Regions from separate parts of the Bacillus seohaeanensis genome, predicted to be linked through region 1. Evidence: riboswitches for the same ligand, from Rfam matches in the RefSeq annotation. Region 1 holds a riboswitch; each other region holds the start of a gene.

Region 1 (8,345 bases):
TCCTGAGGTGCGTGCCTACCTAACTGACGCAGCAAAGTGGTGGATCAAGGAAACGGATATAGATGGTTATCAATTGGACGATGTTCAGCATGTTCCCCAAGACTTTTGGAAGGAGTTTTCCCAAGAGGTGAAATCGGTTAAAAAGAACTTTTACTTATTAGGAGAAGTGTCTCAGGAAAATCCTACAAAAATAGCAGAATATAACGGTCTTGGTATTGATGGATTTGTAAAGGTTCCGCAAGCAGAAGAAATGAGATCTGTTTTTCAAAAGACGGATCAATCATTGGACAAACTATTTGCGTTTTGGCAAGAAAATGAAAATCTTTATAAAGATCCATATGTAATGGGAACTTTTATTGACAATCATAATATGGAACGGTTTACCCGTCCTATCGTGCAAAATAAATTGCATCCAGGGACAAGGTGGAAGCTAGCACTAACCTATATGTACACGACACCAGGTATTCCAATTGTTTATTATGGGACTGAAATAGCAGTAGATGGTGGAGAAGCCCCGGATAATCGACGAATGATGAATTTCAGAGCGGAAGAAGAGTTAATGGACTATATTACAAACCTAGGCGAACTTCGTAATACATATCCAGCACTCACAAGAGGAACAATAGAACCGCTATATGAAAGTGATGGCATGGGAATTTTTAAGCGAGAGTATAAGGGGGAAACACTGGTTGTCGCAATTAACAACTCTTCTGTATCACAGGAAATCCAACTTGATGCAGCAGATTTAGCGAAGGATATGGAACTTAGAGGGCTTCTCGGGGAAGATATGGTAAAAGAGGAAGACGGAAAATATACATTAATTCTTGATCGGGAGCAAGCAGAGGTATATGCATTAGCTGAAAAGTCCGGTTTAAATTATTCGTTTATCGGTGCTTTAGCAATTGTTTATGTCCTTTTCCTTACTTTCATTTATTTAGTATGGAAGCGGGGAAGAAATAGACGGAAATCTGATAATTAGTTGTGGAAGGTACGTGGTCACATTCAGACCTCGTACCTTTATTTTTAGGGCTAATAATCAGTTTATTTCATGCTTCTTTATAAGGAAAAGGCCTCTGCCCCCAATCTTTTCTTAAAAGTGATGAAAATACTAACACCCTAATCAAGTGGGGACACCGGCAGGATATTGATGTTGCAAGTAGTAATAAAACCATTGGAATTCCGAGAAATGTCCTTTATCCGTTAATAACGGTTCCGCCATTAACATGGAGCATTTGCCCTGAAACATAACTAGAGTCATCACTTGCTAAATAAACATAGGAAGGGCCAAGCTCAAACGGTTGACCAGCCCGTCCTAAAGGCGTATTGCTTCCGAAGTTTTTCACTTTTTCGCTTGAAAATGTTGAAGGGATAAGCGGTGTCCAGATTGGTCCAGGTGCAACACCATTTACTCTAATTCCGTCCGCAGCAATACTGCTTGCTAGAGAGCGAGTGAAGCTGACGATTGCTCCTTTGGTAGCAGAGTAATCGATAAGTGTTTCATTGCCTTTATATGCCGTGATTGATGCTGTGTTAATAATCGAAGCGCCTTTTTTTAAGTGAGGAAGGGCAGCCTTTGCTAAGTAAAAGTACCCATACACATTTGTTCGAAATGTCTTTTCTAATTGTTCCGGTGTGATATCTAATAAGCTTTGTTGCGGATGCTGTTCCGCAGCATTATTTACTAGAATATCTAGTCTCCCAAATTTATTCATTGTTTGCCTTACGACATCTTCGCAAAACGATAAACTTCCAACATCACCAGAAAATAAAAGGCAGTTGACACCCTCTGCTTCTACTAACTCTTTTGTTTTATTGGCATCTTTATGCTCCTCTAAGTAAATAATCGCAATGTTTGCTCCTTCTCTTGCGAAATACCAGGCAATAGAACGTCCGATACCGCTATCTCCCCCAGAAATAACAGCAGTTTTCCCATCAAGTTTACCGCTTCCTTTGTATTGTTCATTAATATGCTGCGGCTGAGGCTGCATTTCCTCAACTGTCCCTGGTTGATGGTCTTGATGTTGTGGTGGGAAGGTTTGTTTTGGACCTTTTTTTTGTTGTTGTGACAAAGAGAACACTCCTTTTTTAGAAAAATAAAAATAGAGAACTTATATAATTTTTAGGCTTTTTCTATCATCTTAGAATAGTGTTTACCCATTATGTTTTTTTATTAACTACCGAAAAGAGATTTTTTGGTTCAGGAAGAGAGTATATATAAAGAAAAGGTTGTTTGTAAGGGAAAAAGTATTTTTAAGCATCGTAAAATCGTTTAGGGTAACCAAAATGAATGGATTCTACACTACTTTGGCATAGGTGTTGGCAGCTTTGCTTCAGCCGCTAGGGGAGTTTTTCGTAGAGTGTGTTGTTTTTGGGCAATAATGGACTGTTCCTTTCCGCCCCAACACACTCTATGTTCTCGACTGTTGTCAAAAACAACAAGATTTTAGAAGATAGCCAAATAAAAAGACCGCAGTGCTGCTAACACTAACGGTCTCGACATACTTCACAGGTAAAACGACAGTATGAATGGTAAAGTATTTACATAAAAAGTCTACTGCGTTCTTAAGCTCTAAAGTTCACTTTATTGTTATGGTTTCAGGTATTCAGTATTCGCTCGAGCCTTTCTTATACACATTAGTCTTCAATAGTGGTTAAAAGATTTTGGATAACATGGTTTGTCAGATTTGGTACCACTTCAAGAGAATAAGTCATTTCCATACGTTCAAGTTTTTTATGAGCATCGACACCGTAGGGTCCAATATTAATGACAGGTACGTTTAATCTTCGAATGTCTTCATAGTTAACATAATGTTTCGATCCCCAACCAGGGTTATTTTGAGAAACCGCATTAATACCTTCCTCATCATCGCTTAATGCGACAAAACTCATATCGGAAATGTAAGGGAAGAAGTTTCTTGTAACGATCGGATAGTTGTACTTTGTTTGCATCGTTTCTACTGCTTGATCTAATGAGTTGATTAATGCTAACTCATTAGCTGTTTTCCCTGTTAATTCAATCCTTGGAGAATAAAGGGATGAGTAGAAAAGAATAATTGCAGGATTTTTATCTTTCATCCATTTCCAAGCCTCTTCCACGACTCTTGCAGCAAACATCCGTGTGTCTAATTCAGTATCCTGTAAAAGAGTTTCTTTAAATTTGTTCATATGTGTAACGAACGTATCTCCATTTTCATGGATCAACATTTGTTCCATTTCCTCATATGTAAATACTCTTGGTTTGTAAGGTAAATTCACATAAGGTTCTCCACTCATAGATGTAAATGTTCTATACCTTTCTTCAAAAGTAGTAAGAGCATTTTCAAAGGCAATGAAAGCCTGATCTTTAAGCTTTTCTAACACGTCTTTTGGTGACCAGGAATGGATAAAAAAGTTATAATATACGTAAGCTGATAAAGCGGTTTGGACCGTATAGGACGGTTTTAAATCTGTCTGCTTCAGCGAGACAGGAGGTACTGTCGTTTCTCCATATGCTTCGTTAGAGAGTTCAGGATTATAGTTAATTTGTTTTGTTAATTCGGCTGCGATGAAGTTTGGATCCAATCCTTCGAAAGCAGAGCCTACATGGGTTTCGGCACCCGTAATGAAAAATGATGGTAGAAGTTTTCCGACTGTTCCTTTGTAAATGTAGCGATTTTCATCTCCTTCGTAACGCGGTGAGACGAAATCTGCATTGATTGCGGCAATATATTCAAAATGGTGTTCTTCTTTCCAACTATTAAAAATATTTAGGGCGGAAAGCACACCATGAGAACCATCTTCTTCATCACATTCTGCTAAAAAGACAATGTTTCCTTCTAATTCCTCGGGATGTTCGGAATAGTATTTTAATAGATACAGATGACTTGCTAAGCCACTCTTCATATCCAGTACACCGCGACCAAACATCCAGTTCCCAGAATTCAAATGTTCCCTAGCTGATGCTGGCAGATCTTCATTTTTCAATACTTCCATTAACTCTTCAGGAGAACACGCAAGATCCTTTAATTGATTAAAGTCATCAATTCCAACAGTATCCATATGCCCCATAAGGATTACGGTGCGGTTACTATTTCCCTTTGCTCCTTTCACAAACCCTAGTACATTGTATCTTTCACGATCATCATTAGTCGTTTGTGTCATAGTCAAGTGTGTAGGATTATTTGTAAAATAAGAAAAAGAAGATAGTAACGTGTATAAAGCGTTCGCAATAACTTTTTCGCCATCCGTATTAACAATACTTTCGATGTTAACTAATTGTTTTGTAAAGGCCAATACTTCTTCACGACATGGCAACATAAATATTTCCTCTTTTCTCTAGTGAATTATTATTGTAGAAAAATGTATCTTAAAATATAAATGGACGTCAAGTGTTTTTTATCAATTAAAAGTTTTTTCAAAATACTATTGCATTCTAAAAAATGATTCTATATAATCGTAATTGTTGCAAAATTAAATAGATAAAATCCTCATCAATTACAGAACTTAGATGGGGTAGAGGTCGCGATTTATAATAGTATCCTATTGGAGATTTAGTGAAGTCTATGAAAATAGGTGAAAGGATAAATTGCCGAAGCTTTTGAAATCACTTTTTTCAGAATGCTGGGGCTGTACTCAAACAGGGGCAGAACTGCCACAATTATTTTGTGGAGAGCTATCTTTAATAAGGGCTTTTTGATGAGGGTGTGTAGGACACCGTCATATTATTAGGGCGGTGTCTTTTTATTTTTTAAGGAGGAGACATCAATGAAAAAAATCATGATTATGGTAATAGCTTCGATGTTGGTTATCTTATCTGCATGTGGAAGTGAAGAGAGTAGTGGATCAAGTGAAATGCAACTGGTGGAAGAAGGATCTTTTTCCTTTGCAATGAGTGGGCAATATCCGCCATTAAATTATAAAGAAAATGGAGAGTTGACTGGCTTTGATGCTGAAATTGGAAAAGAAATTTCGAAAAGAATTGGATTGGAAGCAAAACCTGTTACAAACCAATGGGAAACAATGATTCAAGGGTTAAAAGCAAACAAATATGATGCAATTATCGGTAGCATGTCAGCAACACCGGAACGGGACAAGCAAGTTGATTTCAGTGAACCGTATTACTTATCAGGTGCTCAAATCTTCGTTGCAGAAGACAATCAAGATATCCAGTCGAAAGAAGATTTAGAAGGAAAAACAATTGGTGTTATTCAATCTAGCACTTGGAAAGAGATGGCGGAGGAGCTATCCGAGAATATAAAAGGATATCCAACAGACGTCAATGCACTTCAAGATCTGGAGTTAGGTCGTTTAGATGCGGTTATTACCGATAAGATTGTTGGTATTAATGCGAAAAACGAAAAAGGTTTAAAGATTAAGGCAATTGGTGAATTGCTAAACGAGGACCGTATAAGTGTGGCGGTAAATGAAGGTAACAAAGAACTTATTGAAAAAATTAACGAAGCAATTCAATCCATGAAAGATGATGGTACATACGAAAAAATTAGTATGAAATGGTTCAACGAAAACATTATGGAAAACTAGAAAAGTGGAAGCGGCTTGCCTAGAGATGATGAGTATTTTTAGGGAAACAGAAGAGGGGGCTCTTTACCCTCAGCTGTTTTATTTAAAATAATCTCGAACTCTAGCCGCTATAACTAGACAAAGGGGGTTCATTAAGAAATGCTAACTTTTTTTGAAAACATTATCGGAATTCTAAGTGAACATGGACTCGCTTTCTTAAAAGCCTCTTGGATGACGATAGCTATTACAGCAATTTCACTCATTTTCGCGACCGTTATTGGACTTATTTTTGCGGCTTTTAAAATTTCTTCTAGTAAATTGTTAAACGGTATTGCCGATATTTATATTTCAATTATACGTGGAACGCCGCTAATCGTTCAAATCATGTTTCTCTATTATGGTATTGCAAATATTGTGATGCTAGACAGTTTTACTGCTGGAGCTTTAGCGTTGGGGATTCATACTGGTGCGTATATAGCGGAAATATTTAGAGGATCTGTCCAATCAATTGACCGGGGGCAGATGGAAGCTGCTAGATCGCTTGGGATGTCTTCTTCGCTTGCGATGAGAAGAATTATTTTTCCACAGGCTTTCAAAAGATCAATTCCACCACTCGCCAACCAATTTATTATTGGCTTAAAAGATTCGTCATTAGTAGCGTATATTTCTGTGACGGATTTATACAATACGGCACTAAGTGTACAAGGGGAAAATTATATGCCGTTTGAGACCTACTTTGTCGTGGGAATCTATTATTTAATTATTGTACTTATATTTACATGGATTACTAGTCGTATAGAGAAAAAGTTTGACGTTAGTAAACCGAAGGAGGTAAAAATTCAATGATTAAAATTAAAAGCCTGAGTAAGTCCTTCGGTGAACTAGAAGTGCTGAAGAATATTGATTTAGAAATTAAGGAAAAAGAGGTTGTTGTTTTAATCGGTGCTAGTGGTTCGGGGAAAAGTACACTATTGCGCTGCTTAAACTTTCTAGAAGTAGCACAGGGTGGGGATATCATAATTGATTCTGAACAAATTGAAGCTGGTAAAGCAAACCTCAATAAAGTAAGGGAAAAGGTTGGGATGGTGTTTCAACATTTCAACTTGTTCCCACATAAAACCGTTTTAGAAAATATTATTGAAGCTCCTATCTTTGTAAAAGGAGAAAAGAAAGAAGAAGCTTCAGCAAAAGCAATGAAGCTTCTTAATAAAGTAGGACTACAAGATAAAGCGAACTTTTATCCAGATCAATTATCTGGCGGACAACAACAACGTGTCGCCATTGCCAGAGCTTTAGCAATGGAACCAAAAGTAATGTTGTTTGACGAGCCTACCTCTGCGCTCGATCCTGAACTAGTTGGAGAAGTACTTCAAGTTATGAAAGGTCTAGCTAGTGAAGGGATGACGATGGTCATTGTAACGCATGAAATGGGATTTGCTAAAGAAGTTGCGAGCAGAATTGTTATGCTAGGTGATGGAAATATAATAGAAGAAGGACATCCTAGTGAAGTATTTAGTAACCCTAAGCATGAAAGAACAAAACGGTTTTTAAACCAAATTTTCTAGACACTGGAGAGTGCCTGTTTTTATTGCAGTACATTAATAAAAACAGGCACTCTTTTTTGTTGAACAGATTCAGGTGATAGTGGAAATGCAAATTTATTAACTACAAATGTGAACATATTAGTCGTAAATATCTCTATATCTATATCAACAACTTGACAGATTCCCTTGGTCTACAATGAAAACTGGAGGTTAACATTCACTAGTTAAGTTAACTATTTTTGATCGAACAATATCTGCTCTCCTTTATATCCAACAATATTCAGTAAGTCCTTTGGAGAGGAATATGGAGGAGAGTAGGATGTTTCAATCGCTTGTAAATCGGTAATTGTTAATCCTCCGAGTATGGCAGTGGCTAGGACATCAATTCGTTTATCTACTCCTTCTCCACCAACAATATTTGCTCCATATATCTTTCCTGTCTTGGTACAGAAGTGAACTTTAATTAAAACGTTTTTGGCTCCAGGGTAATATCCTGCATGGGATTTTCCTTCATGGTAGACAGTCGCAAAAGGAAGTTTTTTCTGCTTTAATGTACCTTCGTTAAATCCAGTTGAAGCAACCGTTAAGTCAAAGACTTTTGTAATCGCTGTACCCAACATTCCTTCAAAGGGCTGTTTTGTTCCTGTTATATTTTTTGCTGCAATAAAGGATTGCCGGTGTGCGGGCCATGCAAGCGGGACTTGTTTTTTACTTTTATCAATAAAATCAATTGATTCGATGGCGTCACCTACAGCGTAAATTGATGGGTCTTCTGTTTGCATGTATGCATTTGTTTGGATTCCACCTGATTCACCAATAGGAAGTCCAGCGTCCTTTGCCAACGTGTTATTCGGTTTGATTCCAGCTGCCATGATAATAAAATCTGCTTGTAGTTCTTTACCGCTGCTTAACAAAAGAGTTTTATTTGGAAGTACTTTTTCTAGTGCATCTCCTATATGGATGGAAATACCCTGTTCTTCGAGTTCTTTTAGTATGCGCTCAGAAATGTCTTTATCAATAATACTTAATACGTGGTCTGATCTTTCAACAACAGTTACATCTATTCCTAAATGCTTCAAATTTTCGGCAACCTCTAACCCAATAAAACCTGCACCAATAATACTACATGTTTTTGGGTGATTCTCGTTGATAAATTCTTTGATTTTGTCCATGTTTTCAATGTGACGCAAGGTAAAATGGGGAATGGAGTGTAAGCCATCAATTGTTGGTATTATTGCCGAAGCCCCTGGAGCTAGAACAAGATAATCGTATTGTTCCTCAAATAAATGATCATTTTTAAGA
Region 2 (8,345 bases), on a different contig from region 1:
GTAACATATCGTGGTATCGTTCATTTCGGACGAAAAGCGGAAGGTGCACGTTCCAATATCGAATGTGATACGCTTATCATGGATAACCAATCAACATCTGACACGATTCCTTATAATGAAATTTTAAATGATAACATTTCATTAGAACATGAAGCAAAGGTTTCAAAAGTGTCAGAAGAACAGTTATTCTATCTAATGAGCCGCGGTATTTCAGAAGAGGAAGCAACAGAAATGATCGTAATGGGCTTTATTGAGCCATTCACAAAAGAACTACCAATGGAATATGCCGTTGAAATGAACCGTCTAATCAAGTTCGAGATGGAAGGTTCAATCGGATAATTAATAGTATAAGAACTCTCCTGATTACAATCAGGGGAGTTTTTATTTTGGTTTAAATAGATAAGGTGGGTCAATAAATGGTACTCTAATTCGTATAAGAAGTACCCTACAGGTTTAAAGAAATATTGGATGGTGTATGGTAAAATAATAGTGCTTATACAAAAGAAGGTGTTTAAAATATGGTTTACATAGGTGTTACTGGTTGGGGAGATCATGATTCCTTATATATTAATGTGTCTCCAAGGGATAAATTAAAGGAATACGGAGCACACTTTCCAATTGTTGAAGTAGACTCTACTTTTTATGCTATTCAGCCATTAAAAAATGCTGAGAAGTGGGTAAAGGAAACTCCGAATTCATTTCAGTTTATTGTGAAAGCATACCAGGGGATTACAGGTCATCAGCGAGGGGAAATACCTTTTGAAAATAAGTATGAGATGTTTGAAGCTTTTCGTTTGTCGCTAACTCCTTATCTAAAAGCAAAAAAGCTTGCTATGGTGCTGTTACAGTTTCCTCCATGGTTTGATTGTAAAAAAGCCCATGTTGATTATATTCGCTTTTGTAAAAGGGAGTTAAGCGGGTTGCCGTTAGCATTAGAATTCCGGAATCAATCATGGTTTCGGGAGCCTTATCGTGAGAGAACACTTGATTTTATGAAACAAGAAGGTTGGATACATAGTATTTGTGACGAACCACAGGCAGGAGAAGGATCGGTCCCAACCATATTAAAACCAACTAATGACGAGGCAACTCTTATTCGATTTCATGGTCGAAATGTATATGGCTGGAATAAACCAAATGGAGAAAATTGGCGAGAAGTCCGTTATTTATATCGATACACAACCGAAGAACTAACGGAATGGCTAGAAAAAATAAAGAAACTCGAAAAACAAACAAAAAACCTTTTCATTCTTTTTAATAACAATTCAGGTGGGGACGCAGCAGATAATGCAAAAGAGCTAATTCATTTATTAAATATACAATACGAAGGACTGGCTCCAAAACAATTGGGGTTGTTTTAATTAGAAGGCTATTTGTAAAGATTGTTGCTTTTTAGCTAAAAACTAAGTTGGACCTACTGAGTTGATCGGAGCGGAGGGCACTAGACTCCTGCCGAAATAAAGGGAAGTGAGAGACTTCACAGGCGAAGCCGAGTGTCTGGCTCCAGCGGCTAGCTCGCTGTGAAAAAGATAAAATCCCCAAAAGGCGAAGGGCGCCTTTTGGGAGTTTTCCTATTTTCTTCACGAGCTGACTAAGCCGCTTCCGCTAGTGTTCGTAGCGGAAATCAACGGGTAAAATTCACAAGTAAAAACAACAATCTATGGGAAAAAAGCCAATTAGAAAAGCGGAAGCTATTTGTTAATACAACTAGATAGAACTGGGAGTTGGAATTTTGATGGTATGGATAATACTCCTTTCTATAGGATTATTTGCAGGCGCAATAGGTTCTTTAGTTGGGCTCGGTGGGGGAGTCATCGTTGTACCTGCACTACTTTACTTTGGAACATCAACCTCATGGCTAGAAGGAATTAATCCTCAAACGGCTGTAGGGACTTCTTTATTTATTATGATATTTACAGGGCTTTCTTCTACGCTTGCTTATTTAAAATATAAGAGAGTAGATTATAAAAGTGGATTAATCTTTTTTGCGGGAAGTGGTCCTGGTTCTATTGTTGGAGCATGGTTTAATAAGGATTTAAATATGGAAGATTTTAATCTTTATTTTGGTTTTTTTATGATTGTCACAGCAATTATTTTGATGATACGCGATAAACTAAAGCCGGTTAATTTATTTCGTAATGCATCCTATGAGCGTTCTTTTACAGACCCAAACGGGGAAACATTTACTTATAGTTTCCCACCGATAGTCGGCACAGCAATTGCTTTTGCCGTTGGTTTTGCTTCTGGACTATTTGGGATAGGCGGGGGCTCGTTAATGGTGCCAGCAATGATTCTTATTTTTCTTTTTCCACCTCATGTTGCTGTTGCTACATCAATGTTTATGGTTTTTCTTTCCGCGCTCGTCAGCTCGGGGACGCATATATATTTAGGGAATGTTAAATGGCTATATGCTTTAGTCCTTATTCCCGGAGCGTGGAGTGGCGCAAGGATAGGTTCCTTTTTAAATACAAAATTAGAATCCAAAACACTTGTAAATATACTAAGGATTATTTTGATTATTATGGGTATCCGCTTAATCTATCAAGGGATTGTTGGGTAATAAGAAAAGTGGAAGCAACTTGGTCAGCTCGCGAAGAAAATAGGGATTTCCCGCGGGAAGGCATTTTTTACCTTTAGAGGGGGAATTATCTTTTCCATAGCGGGCTAGCTGCTGGAACTGGAACGGGTCAACTTTTCTTGGAGAGGAGGAGAAAAAATGAAAGAAATGATACATATTTATCATACAAATGATCTTCATAGTCATTTAGAGCATTGGCCTCGGATACGAGACTTTTTAAAGAAAAGAAAAAAATGGCATGAAGAAGAGAAGGACAACGTATTTCTGTTTGATTTAGGAGATCATGTTGACCGTTGGCACCCTTTTACAGAGGGAACCTTAGGAAAAGGAAATATAGCATTAATGAACGAGGTCGGGTACAATGCTGTCACTATTGGAAACAATGAGGGCATTACTCTCGATCATGATGACTTAGATTCTTTATATGATAAAGCGGAGTTTGATGTGATAATAGGAAACCTTTACACAATGGAAAAGGACATTCCATCCTGGGTGGATACGTATAAAATTTATACTACAAAAAGTGGGATGAAAATAGGTGTAATTGGGCTAACAGCAAACTTTGGAAACTTCTATGAACCATTAGGATGGAAGGTTACAGCTCCGATGGATGAGTTGGGGTATCTTATTAACAAAGTAAAACCAATGGCAGACTATGTAATTCTGCTTTCACATCTTGGAATTAAAGATGATGAATGGATTGCAGAACAGTTTCCGGAAGTAGATATCATTTTGGGTGCACACACACACCATATTCTTCGTGAAGGGAAAGAGGTTAATAATTCCCTATTAGGTGCTGCAGGAAAGTACGGCCAATTTGTCGGTCACATAATACTAGAAGTTGATACAGTTTCGAAAAAATTGTTATCAAGACAAGCTCAACTTTACGAGCATCAGGAACTTCCTAAGAGCCCATTAGAGGAGAGGGAGATAGAAAATTGGTTTGTGGAAGGAAAGAAACTGCTGGATCAACCTGTTGCCTTTTTGGATACTGAATTAAAAGCGGATTGGTTTCAGTTGTCCCCTCTGCCACAATTACTTACTGATGGATTATTAGAATGGTGTGATGCAGACTGTGCTTTTTTAAATGCGGGTCTACTGCTGAATGGCTTGAGTCGTGGAGAGGTAACAAAGTATGATTTACACAAAATATTACCTCATCCTATAAACCCGTGTTTAATAGAGTTAACGGGAGCGGAACTGAAAGAGGTTATTAAACAAACATTTGATGAGAAGTGGCCTCATCTTCAAATAAAAGGACTAGGCTTTAGAGGAAAAGTAATGGGGAATTTCATCTATAGTGGCATTACTATAGGAAGTAATGGGCAAACACTTCGCGTCCAAGGAAATATTATTGACCCTCAAGGAAAGTATAAACTTGCAACGACAGATATGTTTACATTTGGACACTTTTTTCCAGAACTTCATCGCGCATCAAAAAAGTATTTTATGCCTGAATTTATGCGAGATATTTTGGAATGGAAATTAAAGCGATAAAGCCTCACCCTTGATGCTCTTTTTTCATAAAATATGAAGAAAGGAGAGAATCAACCATGATGAATCTTTCTCCGGTCGAAATCGGAGGTCATACTTTTTTGGCAGTCTCTGTTCAGCTTCCAAAAACGAATCTTCTAGTTGTAACAAGTGAAAAAGGTTACATTATGTGTGGTGCTTTAGATGTTGGCTTGCTGAATGAAAAACTTCAAGATCGTAAAATTATTGCTGGTAGAGCAGTTGGAGTGAAAACGATAGATCAATTGCTAGATGCTCCATTAGAATCAATCACGATAGAAGCACAAAATATTGGGATTACAAAAGGTATGATAGGAAGAGATGCACTATTGAAGATGGTATGATAACTCATACCGTGCAAAATGGTAGGGTGTAATGAAGACTGGCTTAAAGCAAAGTCCTAGGTCCTCCTTAATTAACTATATATTAGTTGAAAGGAAGGGCTTAGGTGCTTGTGAGGCAGTCTTTTTTTATTTTACGATTAATAATGGCTGAATTTTAGCTTGAAAGATGATGTTTATCCTTTATAATAAATTTATTAGTAAATTTTGTCGAAAAATGAAGAAATTACATAGGAGAGTTTTATGAGACTTATCTCAACTAAAACGTTAAAACCAGAAATGGTACTCGCGACAACTGTATATAATTTAAAGGGACAAGCATTAATTCACGAAAATGTGTCTATAACAGAAAGAATGATTACAAGACTGAAGGAACTTGAAATCCAATACGTATATATAAAAGATTCGTTATCTAATGGGATTGAGTTAGAAAACTCTTTTTCTAGTGCGGTTAAGCAAGAGGCGGTTCAGAGAATTGAAGAGACGTTTACGCAGATAAGCAAAAAGAATCTTTCTACAAATATAATGGCTCTTGAAAAAAGTACAAAACAATTTAAATCAATTATTAATACAATCCTAACTGAAGTTAAAACAAATTCGGATATATTGACAGTATTGACGGATGTTTATGCATATGATTCATACATTTTTCATCACTCGTTCAATGTTACCCTTTATACGTTGTCAATGGGGGTTGAACTAAAATTAACCCAGAAGCAATTAGAACAATTAGGGCTTGGGGCTATTTTACATGATATCGGGAAAATGCTCGTTCCGGAAGAAATATTATTAAAGCCTGGTAAATTGACTGCAAATGAATTTGTTGAGATTCAAAAGCACTCTGAATATGGGTTTAATATATTAAGACAATTACAAACAGTTTCACTCTTAGTTGCACATTGCGCTTATCAGCATCATGAACGATTAGACGGTTCTGGATATCCGCGGGGGATTAAAGGAAATGAAATACATCCATACGCAAAGATAATTGCAGTAGCGGATGTATTTGATGCAATGACAACAAATAGAATTTACAAGAAGGCAATGCTTCCGCATCAAGCATTAGAGATATTATTTGCCGGAGCAGATACATTATTTGATAAAGACGTAGTGGAAGCCTTTCGTCGCTCCATCGCTATCTATCCTACTGGAATGGTAGTCGATTTGAATGACGGGAGAAAAGGACTAGTGTTGAAGCAAAATAAAAGCGTAACGGAGCGCCCTGTCTTACGGGTATTCTATGAAGATGGGGAAGAGCTAAATGAACCTTATGAATTAGATTTGAAAAACCATTTGGATAAAATGGTTGTTGGATTTGATCCTGATTATGAGAATGGTATGTTAAAAAGTTAATAATTTGTTCTGCTAAACCCTCCTTACTGTGCATAACAATAGCTTGTAAGGGGGGATTTTTTTGCCTAAGTTCAAAACATATAAACCCCCGCGTGGGCGCGGGCCATTACCATTACAGTATGTGTTTATCATTACGTTTATTTTTTTTACCTTATCAACAGCAGGTGGACTATGGATGGTCAATAGAGGGATAACTCCAACATTAATAGCATATGCTGAATCAAAATCAAGGGAAATAGCAAACTTAGTCCTTACCAATGCTGTTAACAAAAGAATTGCCAATGTAATGGATGTGAATGAAATAATATACACCGACGATGCAGGCAATTATCAATACAATGCAGAGATTATAAGCAGAGTTATGTCTGAAATACATAATGCTGCTCAGGTTAATCTAAATGAAGCTGAAGATGGGAACATAAAGGAGTTAGAATTTTTAACAGATGTTGAAATTGATCAGGAAGGAACAAAAGGGGACGAGGGAATTGTATATACAGTACCTCTTGGGCAGGCTACCGATAATGTGTTATTAGCTAATTTAGGACCACAAGTCCCTATACGTTTTCATGTTGTAGGAAATGTTTCTGCGAATTTAAAAGATGAAACAGTACCTTGGGGAATTAATAATGCAATGGTTAATATCTATGTTCAGTTAGAGGTGAAAGTTCAGACTATTATTCCATTTGCAACGAAAGAAACAACAGTAAAGCAGGATGTACTAATTGCGAAAGGGAATATTAAAGGAGATGTACCGGAATTTTTTAATAATGGTGGAGAGACTTCGCCATCTATTGAAGTTCCAACAAATTGAGAAAAAATAACATTGTCAGGATTGAAGGAATCTGGTATATTATTAAAGGAAATTAAATATAACACCACATCATCAATCCGATGGGGTAGAGGTGCATTATTCAAGAGTATTCTGTGTGAGGATGACAACAAGGATCACAGATGAAAGGGAATCTTGCCGAAGTGGATAAATTTTAGTCATAGATTTATTCGCTGGGGTTACCTTAAATAAGGGTAACACTGTCATTATGAAGAATTTTCATAATGGGGAGCTACAGATCGTGATGGAGCAATGATCTCATTACTAACAAGGTAATGATAGAGTTCTCTATCATTGCCTTTTTTATTTTGTCTTCTGTCATGCTACTTAGTGTCCCCCCTATCAATGAGGAGGAAACTATGGAAAACACAATCTATTCTTTAATACCACCCCTTCTAGCCATTATTATGGTTATACTTACGCGGCGGGTACTACTTTCTTTAGGAGTAGGGATTGTCGCATCAGCCTTCCTTTTAGCTGAATTCTCAATTACAAAAACATTTACCTTTATGTGGGATGCATTTAAAGGCATCTTTGTCAGTGAAGGCACACTAAACACCTGGAATGTGTATATCATTTTATTCTTATTGATTCTTGGTGTCATTACAGCGTTTGTAAATATTTCTGGAGGCAGTCGTGCATTTGGAGAATGGGCAATGTCCCGTGTGAAAACGAGAGCTGGTGCTCAAATTTTAGCTGCTGTTTTAGGTATCATAATTTTTATTGATGACTATTTTAATGCTTTGGCAGTTGGACAAGTTTCAAGACCAATTACGGACCGTCACAAAATTTCAAGAGCTAAGCTTGCTTACATTATTGATTCGACGTCTGCACCGATTTGTGTCGTCTCACCAATTTCGAGTTGGGGAGCATACATTATAGGTCTAATTGGAACAATCTTAGCAACACATAATATTACGGAGTACTCCGCGTTTTCTGCATTTATTCAAATGATCCCGATGAACCTCTATGTATGGGTGGCAATTGCTTTAGTACTTATTGTTGCTACTAGAGGATTAGATTTTGGTCAAATGAAGTTTCATGAAACACGTGCTGTAGAAACTGGAAGTCTGTATGACCCTAATAAGGAAATCCCGGGAGAATTAAAAAATGACCTCCCTGTCAGTGATAAAGGCTCGATTGCTGGTTTATTGCTCCCAATACTTGGGCTTGTGATTGGTACAGTTGGAGCAATGATATGGACTGGGTATAAAGCGGTAGGTAATTTTGATATTTTACCAATATTTGAAAATACGGATGTTACTGCGTCACTTCTTTATGGTGGATTGTTTGGATTAGCTATATCAATTATTGTCTTTATTAATCAGTATTTTAAAAAAGGTATAGTAGGGAGCGCATTTCCTATAGGAATTATGGAAGGGGCAAAATCAATGCTTCCTGCTATATATATCTTGCTATTTGCCTGGACGATTGTTACATTAATCGATCAATTGCAAACAGGAACGTACTTGGCAGGATTAGTGGAACAGGCAAATTTATCTACTGGTTTCTTGCCAGTTATCCTTTTCCTTGTTGCTGGAGTTATGGCATTCTCTACAGGTACTTCATGGGGTTCTTTCGGTATTTTACTTCCGATTGCAGGAGAGATTGCAGTAGCAACCGATGTTACAATTTTGTTACCTTCGATGGCAGCTGTTTTAGCAGGATCAGTATTTGGTGATCACTGTTCACCAATTTCGGATACAACAATCATGTCTTCTACGGGAGCAGG
Region 3 (8,345 bases), on a different contig from region 1:
GTTCGCGAAATGAAAGATAGTAGAAATAATACCAACAACATAAAAAGCAAACATAACAGGAGACGCTAAAATATTCTCCATCATTTGAAAGTTTACTTCTGTTCCAAAAGCAGCTGCTACTCTAGTTTCCCATACATGCCATGTAATGAAAATTAAAGTGATAACTCCTGATACACGCTGCAGTAGGAACATCCAGTTGCGGAAAAAACCTAATTTGCTAGTATTGTTCTTTGCAGTAAAGGCAATGTACAAGCCGTAAATTGCATGGAACAGTATTGGCAAGAAGATCACAATAGTTTCTAAAGCATACCGGAAAGGCAAACTTTCCATAAAATGAGCAGCTTTGTTGAAAGATTCTTCTCCTCCAGTAGCAAAATGGTTCACTACTAAGTGTTGAATCAAAAATATACCTACGGGAATAACACCTAGTAATGAATGAAGCCTACGATAATTAAATTCACGATTTCCAGCCATGATATACCCCCCTTAAATCCTGAAACATGAATCTGTTTTCTTTTGCCCTATAAAAGAAATTTAATAGAAATAAGATACCACGTTTCATATTATAAACTATTATGTGACAAGTTCATTTTACTCCCAAGCGAAAGAAGCGTCAAGAAAACGTATACATAAAATTGACAATATCGAAAAAATTTTTAAAATATACCGACAACATAAAAAAGCGTATTTATTCTAGATTAATTAGCAAAGAACTCATTCAAAATCCCTATAAAAATTATCTCACCAAAATATCCCACTCCGTTTTTTTAAAGATTGGTGTTCATTCCCTTCTAACACGTATATAATAATTTTAAAGAAAGTGGGGGATTTATTTGGAAAATGAAAATAACAAAGAACAGGTACAAGAACCAACCATTCCAATTTTCGGATACGAAATTATCCGTGATATTTTAATTCCAGAAATTTTAGGTAAAAATACACCTGATATTTTATATTATGGAGGCAAACAACTCTCCCGAAAGTTTCCGTTAATTTCCCAAGATGAATTCTCTTCATTTTTTCATGAAGCAGGCTGGGGAATATTAACGGTGCTGGAACAAAAAAAACACGAAGTTATTTATGAATTAAGTGGTGAACTTGTCTCTCGCCGAATTTCATTAAAATCTGATGTCTCATTTAAAATGGAAGCTGGTTTTTTGGCTGAACAACTACAGCTACAAAAAAAAGTCATTACAGAGGCTGCTTACGAAATTCAAAAACGAGCAAAAACAGTAAAAATTATCGTTCGTTGGGATGACAAAGATAGTATAGAATAGTTATACATACCTACACTTTTATCCTTTAGTCATGCAAAATAGAGATGCCAAAATTTGGACATCTCTATTTTTTTATCCTTTTCAAGAGGAGTATTGTTCTACCTTTACTCTATCCAAATCAAAAGCTGTATGTAGTACTTTGGCTGCTTTATTCATATTCTGTTCATCTACTACAGCTGAAACTTTTATTTCAGATGTGCTGACCATTTTAACGATAATATCGTGTTCAGCAAGTACCTCAAACATTTCTGCAGCAACTCCAGGGTTAGAGATCATTCCAGAACCGACAATAGAAACTTTTGCAAGTCCGCTCTCATGTTCAATATGAGTAAAGCCTAGTGTTTGTTTATTATCCTCTAAAACAGAAATTGCCTGCCCCAGATCGTGTTCGTGGATAGAAAATGACAAATTTGTACAATTCTTTTCTGTCTGACTTTGAATAATTATATCAACATTGATATGATGCTTGGCTAAGGTAGTAAAAATAGAGGATAGACCTGTTATAGCATTCTTTAATCCAAATACAGTCATTCTTGTAATTTCGTTTTCAAATGCGACTCCTCTAACAATTAAATTTTGTTCCATTGTTGCTTCCTCCTCTATTAAAGTCCCTTCCACTTTTTCTATACTTGAACGTACTTCTAATGGAAGTTGATAGTTTTTTGCAAATTCGACTGCTCTAGGGTGAAGAACTCCCGCACCCAAATTAGCTAGCTCCAACATTTCATCATAGGAAACAGAAGTTAATTTTCGAGCATTTTCAATGTAACGCGGATCTGATGTATAGACACCATCCACATCTGTATAAATATCACATCGCTCAGCATGTAAGGAGGCCGCAAGTGCAACCGCAGTAGTGTCAGATCCTCCTCTTCCAAGCGTTGTAATTTCGCCAGAGGCAGTCATCCCCTGAAACCCAGCAACAACAATAATCTTTCCTTCATTTAAGCTTTTTTTCAACTTTACCGTATTAATTTCTGTGATTCGGGCGTTGCTGTGAACTGCTTCCGTCACGATACCTGCTTGCCATCCAGTATATGAAACAGCATCATATCCTTTTTGTTGGAGAGCCATAGCAAGAAGAGAAATGGTAACTTGTTCACCTGTTGAAAGCAGCATATCCATTTCGCGTTTACTCGGATGACTTGTAATATTACTTGCTAATTTGACTAATCCATCCGTCGTTTTCCCCATTGCTGATACAACAACTACTACATCATTTCCTCGCTGCTTTTCTTCAATAACTCGATTAGCAACATTGATAATTTTTTCTTCAGAGCCTACTGATGTTCCGCCAAATTTCTGTACAATAATACTCACGGTTTCTCCCTCTTTCTCGTTAGAATCATTCCCTTTTATAAGGGGAATGGAGAGGTCACAATATTGAATAGTATTCGCAAACGGTTCAATCACCATCAGCTAGATACTAAAAAAAGCAATGAGATAGAGATCCCATTGCTTTTACAAACGCAGAAAAAATTACGTTTAATAGCATTGTGAGATAGCTCTCCAAGATTTTTCACATCTTGACAATTCTGCATTTCTTAAACGCAGAACCAGCGACAGTATTATGAGTTTACCACCACTTCGGCGACCTCCCCTTTCTAAGCACATCATTGAAGCTCATACCTCTCTGCGCCTATACTTATGAAGCTCGCACCTCTATCATCACTTTTATAACTTTAAAGTGATAATTTTATGAAATTTTCATTTATTATAGCACAGGTGCTTCATTGCAACAACATCATTCTTGCAACTTTTGGAAAAGATTTTTTGCTGTACGTTCAGGTAAACCAGAAGCTATTAATTCCTCTAGTGTTGCTTCCTTAATTTTCTTTACAGAACCAAAATGTTTTAATAACTGCTTTTTTCGTTTTGGTCCTATTCCTTCTACTTCATCTAAAATTGATTGAAAAGCATTTTTCCCTCTAAGTTGTCTATGAAACGTAATCGCAAAACGATGAACTTCGTCTTGAATTCTTTGCAATAAATAAAACTCTTGGCTTCGTTTTCCCAATGGGATAATTTCAAGAGGATTTCCATAGAGGAGCTCAGATGTTTGATGTTTATCATCCTTCGCTAACCCTGCTAATGGGATGTCTAAAGCAAGTTCATTTTCTAATACATCCCGCGCTGCTTCTATTTGTCCTTTTCCACCATCAATAATAATTAAGTCCGGGAGAGGTAATCCCTCTTTCAGGGCCCTCGAATACCTTCTTCGAACTACTTCCCTCATAGATTCATAATCATCTGGACCCTTCACAGTTTTTATTTTATATTTTCGATATTCTTTTTTTGCAGGCTTTCCGTCTACAAATACAATCATCGCAGAGACCGGGTCCGTCCCTTGAATATTCGAATTATCAAAGGCTTCTATTCGGTATGGTGTATAAATCCCCATTGCTTCTCCTAATTTTTCTATTGCTTTAATCGTTCGTTCTTCATCACGTTCTATAAGAGCGAACTTCTCATTTAATGCCATTTTTGCATTTTTTTCCGCAAGATGAACAAGATCTTTTTTCTGACCTCTTTGGGGCTGAAGTACTTTAATTTCAAGTAACTTAGAGGCGAGCTCTCCCTCTATTTCCGTTGGTAAAAATAGTTCTTTCGGTTTAAAGTGGTTTGACATGGAATAAAATTGCCCTAAATATGTTAAAAACTCTTCCGTAGGTTCGTTATAAATAGGGAATAAAGAGACGTCCCTCTCAATAAGCTTCCCTTGGCGAACAAAAAAAACTTGTACACACATCCATCCTTTATCAACCGCATACCCAAAAATATCTCTATCCGTAAAATCTGTCATCGTCATTTTTTGTTTTTCCATTGTTGCTTCGATATGTGCAATTTGGTCACGAAATTCTTTTGCCCGTTCAAACTCAAGATTTTCTGCCGCTTCGTTCATTTTTTCTGACAGTTGCTCTTTTATTTCTTTATAACCACCATTTAAAAAACGAGTAATTTCTCCTGTCATCGTTTTATACGTATCTTGACTTACTTCCTTTACACATGGGGCCAAACATTGTCCCATATGATAATAAAGGCATACACGGTCAGGGAGCGTAGAACATTTTCTTAATGGATAAAGGCGGTCAAGCAATTTTTTTGTCTCATTGGCCGCACTTACATTTGGATAGGGTCCAAAATATTTTCCCTTTCCCTTTTGCACCTTTCTCGTAATAATCAGTCTCGGATGTCTTTCTGCTGTAAGCTTTATAAACGGATAGCTTTTATCATCCTTCAACATAACATTATATTTCGGATCATACTTTTTAATTAAATTCATCTCTAAGACTAATGCTTCTAGATTGGAAGAAGTTAGAATATATTCAAAATCCTCAATTTCACTGACAAGTCTTTGTGTTTTAGCATCATGTGACCCTGTAAAGTAGGAACGGACACGATTTTTTAATATCTTTGCTTTACCTACATAAATGATTGTTCCTTGCCTGTCTTTCATCAAATAGCAACCAGGTTGCCCAGGCAACAGAGCCAATTTATTCGATATATTACCGTTCAAACCTTTCCTTCCTTTCATTAGTTTTTTATATGAATGAAAATATTTTATTACTATATTAACAAGCAGCGATTCCAACTAATAAAGAATTCACTTGATATAAATATTAGCTTAACACCCACTTTAATTGAAGTCTATTTCAAGAGAGGATCAGGAATTTTTCCCTAAATAAAAAACTGGGCCTGAATTTCAGGCCCAGTTCGAAAAAAAATTCAATTTATGCGTGTTTTGTTAGTAGTTCCGCAAGAGCTTCTTTTGGTTGGAAGCCGATAACTTTATCTACTTCTTCACCGTCTTTTAGGACAATCAGCGTCGGGATACTCATAACACCGTATTTACTAGCCGTTTCTTGATTTTCATCAACGTCAACTTTTACGATTTTTACTTTGTCACCCATTTCGCTATCTAACTCTTCAAGTACTGGAGCAATCATTTTACAAGGTCCGCACCATGGTGCCCAGAAATCTGCTAGTACTAAACCTGAATTTGTTTCATTAGTAAATGTTTGATCTGTTGCATGTGTAATTGCCATTTATATTCGCCTCCTAATTATCTTTCAATGTAACGCTAGTATATCACCGTTCCAACTACGATGCTAATTTTTTGCTCGTTGGTAATATACCCATCTTGTTTATATGTATGCAACATGAAAAGCGGAAGCGCCTTGATTAGCTCCCACAAGTATAAGTCAAGCATCTGGAAAAGGCGCTTTTTTTCCTTTTGGGGATGCTTAGCTTATGACCTCAAGGGGCTAGCCGCACGTGCTAGACAAAAACTAAAAACGGAACTACCTTTATTAACTGACAGTCAAATCTTCTGAGGAAGGAAAAGTGCCCGGTACCCTCCCATCAATATAAAATACCTCATTATATAACTAGGGTACTATATTGAATTAAATGGGAGAAACCAGACACTTCTCGGTCATCCATATACTTTTAACATTAAGAGGATGCTACTTTTAGCTTTTTAAACTCTTCTGTTAACATAGGTACAACTTCGAAAAGATCGCCTACGATACCATAGTCTGCAACATTAAAGATATTTGCTTCTGGATCTTTATTAATAGCAACAATTACTTTACTGTTTGACATTCCAGCTAAATGCTGAATTGCTCCCGAAATACCACAAGCTATGTATAAATCAGGAGTTACTACTTTACCTGTTTGACCAATTTGTAAGGAATAGTCACAGTAATCAGCATCACAGGCTCCACGTGATGCTCCAACAGCACCACCTAATACATCGGCAAGCTCTTGTAATGGTTGGAATCCATCTTCACTTTTAACACCACGTCCCCCCGCAATGATTACTTTCGCTTCTGATAAATCGACACCTTCGCTCGCTTTGCGTACCACGTCTTTAATAATTGTACGAAGATCTTTAATTTCAGCTGTTACGGAAGATACCTCTCCAGAACGAGACTCATCTTTTCCTAACGCCTCTATATTGTTGGGACGGATTGTAGCAAAAACCACGCCATCTGTTACAATTTTCTTTTCAAATGCTTTTCCTGAATAAATCGGTCTAGTGAAAACAAGATTTCCACCTGCTTCTTCCACACCAGTAGCATCTGAAATTAATCCCGTGCTTAATTTACTTGCAATTTTAGGTGAAAGATCCTTTCCTAGTGCAGTATGACCAAAGATAATTGCTTCTGGGCTTTCTTGGTCAATTACTGTCATCAATGCTTGCGAATAGCCATCAGATGTATATTGTTTTAACTTCTCATCCTCTACTACTACCACTCGATCTGCTCCATATTGAATTAACTCGTTCCCTAAAGCGCTTACAGAATCGCCCAATAAAACACCAACAACTTCTCCGCCTTCTGAAACAGTCTTTCCAGCTGCTACCGCTTCGAACGATACATTACGTAAAGTTCCGTCACGTACTTCTCCTAGAACTAAAACTTTTCTTCCCATGATCTCTACCCCCTGATTGTAAATGGTAAATACACTGTTTAAAATTCTATCGTTTTAACTCGAATGAGTTTACTAATCTATCATTTTTATCCAGGAACTTTAGACTACTTTTGCTTCGTTACGTAAAAGCTGTACAAGTTCTGATACTTGATCCGTTAATTCACCTTCAAGTACTTTACCAGCCTCTTTTTTAGGAGGTAAGTAGATTTCAATTGTTTTTGTTTTAGCCTCTACATCATCTTCATCCAAATCTAAATCATCAATCTCTAGCTCTTCTAACGGCTTCTTCTTAGCCTTCATAATTCCAGGAAGGGAAGGGTAACGTGGTTCATTTAAACCTTGTTGAGCTGTCACAAGAAGTGGAAGTGATGTTTCAATGACTTCTGAATCCCCTTCAACATCACGGACAACAGTTACTTTATCACCATCAATATCGAGCTTTGTTATTGTTGTGATGAATGGAATGTCCAATTGGTCGGCAACACGCGGACCTACTTGACCTGATCCACCGTCTATTGCAACATTACCTGCTATAACTAAATCTACTTCTTTCCCCTTTAGATACTCTGATAAAATTTTTGCGGTAGTAAATTGGTCGCCGTTTTCGACATCATCTTCGGTATTAATTAAAACAGCTTTGTCAGCCCCCATTGCTAGTGCTGTTCGAAGTTGTTTTTCACCTTCTTCGTTTCCAACCGAGACTACTGTTACTTCCCCACCATGTTGATCACGAACGGTAATAGCTTCTTCAATCGCATATTCATCATAGGGGTTGATGATAAATTCTGCCCCATCCTCGTTAATTTGACCGTTTTGAATAGCGATTTTTTCCTCAGTATCGAACGTTCTTTTCATAAGTACAAAGATGTTCATTCTAATATCCCCCTCCTGATAATTTAAAACTTTCAATCCTTTGTTAAGATTCCGAAAATTGATTGTACACTATTAAGAAGCTACTCTACAGAAATTGAGATATCCTCCTAATAGTGATCCTCAGGTTCTTCCATCATTTGGAGCGCTCTCCACTGATAGAAGGTACCCTTTTATAATAAAGTAAATTACTTCCCTTGAAAAGATGGTTCTCTTTTATTTATAAAAGCATCAATACCTTCTTTGGCATCTTCGGATACAAAAACTTCACCAAACGCGCTAGCTTCTCGCTCTACTCCCTTATAAAAACTATCATCCTTTGTATAGCTTAATAATTCAATAGTAGCTTTGACGGCGATTGGACTTTTCTTAGCAATCTTTACAGCAAGTTCTCTCGCTTTATCGAACAGCTCTTCTTCCGGATACGCTTTATTAGCCAGTCCCCATTTAACAGCTTCCACACCAGAAATTGGTTCGCTTGTCAGAAGCATTTCTGCTGCTTTTGCTGAACCAACAAGTTTTGGAAGCCTTTGTGTACCAGCAAATCCCGGAACGAGTCCCAGCTGGAGCTCAGGCAAGCCAAGTTTTGCTTTTTCACCTACTAATCGAATATGACAACCCATCGCTAGTTCAAGTCCGCCACCTAATGCAGCCCCATGAATAGCAGCAATAACAGGCTTAGAGAAGTTTTCAATTTTCTCGAATACATCCTGCCCTTTTTTCGATAGCTTTGCGAAATCTTCCCCGCTTTCTACTGTAGTA

The links. A riboswitch is a leader RNA that binds a small molecule or an ion and turns the genes downstream of it on or off. The one in region 1 is predicted to bind lysine.
Region 2: linked by a shared signal. The riboswitch ahead of ACFSUL_RS05475 (Na+/H+ antiporter NhaC family protein) and the one ahead of ACFSUL_RS11015 (ABC transporter substrate-binding protein) in region 1 are both predicted to bind lysine.
Region 3: linked by a shared signal. The riboswitch ahead of ACFSUL_RS12265 (aspartate kinase) and the one ahead of ACFSUL_RS11015 (ABC transporter substrate-binding protein) in region 1 are both predicted to bind lysine.

Annotation. Positions count from the first base shown of each region.
Region 1 is NZ_JBHUMF010000028.1:29,468-37,812, reverse strand. It holds gene ACFSUL_RS11030 (alpha-amylase family glycosyl hydrolase) at 1-979, shown strand, start outside; gene ACFSUL_RS11025 (SDR family oxidoreductase) at 1,194-2,069, opposite strand; gene ACFSUL_RS11020 (M20/M25/M40 family metallo-hydrolase) at 2,635-4,296, opposite strand; lysine riboswitch at 4,485-4,662, shown strand; gene ACFSUL_RS11015 (ABC transporter substrate-binding protein) at 4,744-5,520, shown strand; gene ACFSUL_RS11010 (amino acid ABC transporter permease) at 5,659-6,345, shown strand; gene ACFSUL_RS11005 (amino acid ABC transporter ATP-binding protein) at 6,342-7,064, shown strand; gene ACFSUL_RS11000 (CoA-disulfide reductase) at 7,277-8,345, opposite strand, start outside.
Region 2 is NZ_JBHUMF010000013.1:17,726-26,070, reverse strand. It holds gene sufB (Fe-S cluster assembly protein SufB) at 1-339, shown strand, start outside; gene ACFSUL_RS05505 (DUF72 domain-containing protein) at 519-1,361, shown strand; gene ACFSUL_RS05500 (sulfite exporter TauE/SafE family protein) at 1,736-2,560, shown strand; gene ACFSUL_RS05495 (bifunctional metallophosphatase/5'-nucleotidase) at 2,717-4,075, shown strand; gene ACFSUL_RS05490 (YunC family protein) at 4,132-4,434, shown strand; gene ACFSUL_RS05485 (HD-GYP domain-containing protein) at 4,675-5,784, shown strand; gene yunB (sporulation protein YunB) at 5,846-6,595, shown strand; lysine riboswitch at 6,674-6,856, shown strand; gene ACFSUL_RS05475 (Na+/H+ antiporter NhaC family protein) at 6,973-8,345, shown strand, end outside.
Region 3 is NZ_JBHUMF010000030.1:145,366-153,710, forward strand. It holds gene ACFSUL_RS12255 (succinate dehydrogenase cytochrome b558 subunit) at 1-474, opposite strand, end outside; gene ACFSUL_RS12260 (YslB family protein) at 834-1,277, shown strand; gene ACFSUL_RS12265 (aspartate kinase) at 1,359-2,597, opposite strand; lysine riboswitch at 2,772-2,950, opposite strand; gene uvrC (excinuclease ABC subunit UvrC) at 3,022-4,812, opposite strand; gene trxA (thioredoxin) at 5,009-5,323, opposite strand; gene ACFSUL_RS12280 (electron transfer flavoprotein subunit alpha/FixB family protein) at 5,733-6,713, opposite strand; gene ACFSUL_RS12285 (electron transfer flavoprotein subunit beta/FixA family protein) at 6,813-7,586, opposite strand; gene ACFSUL_RS12290 (enoyl-CoA hydratase) at 7,772-8,345, opposite strand, start outside.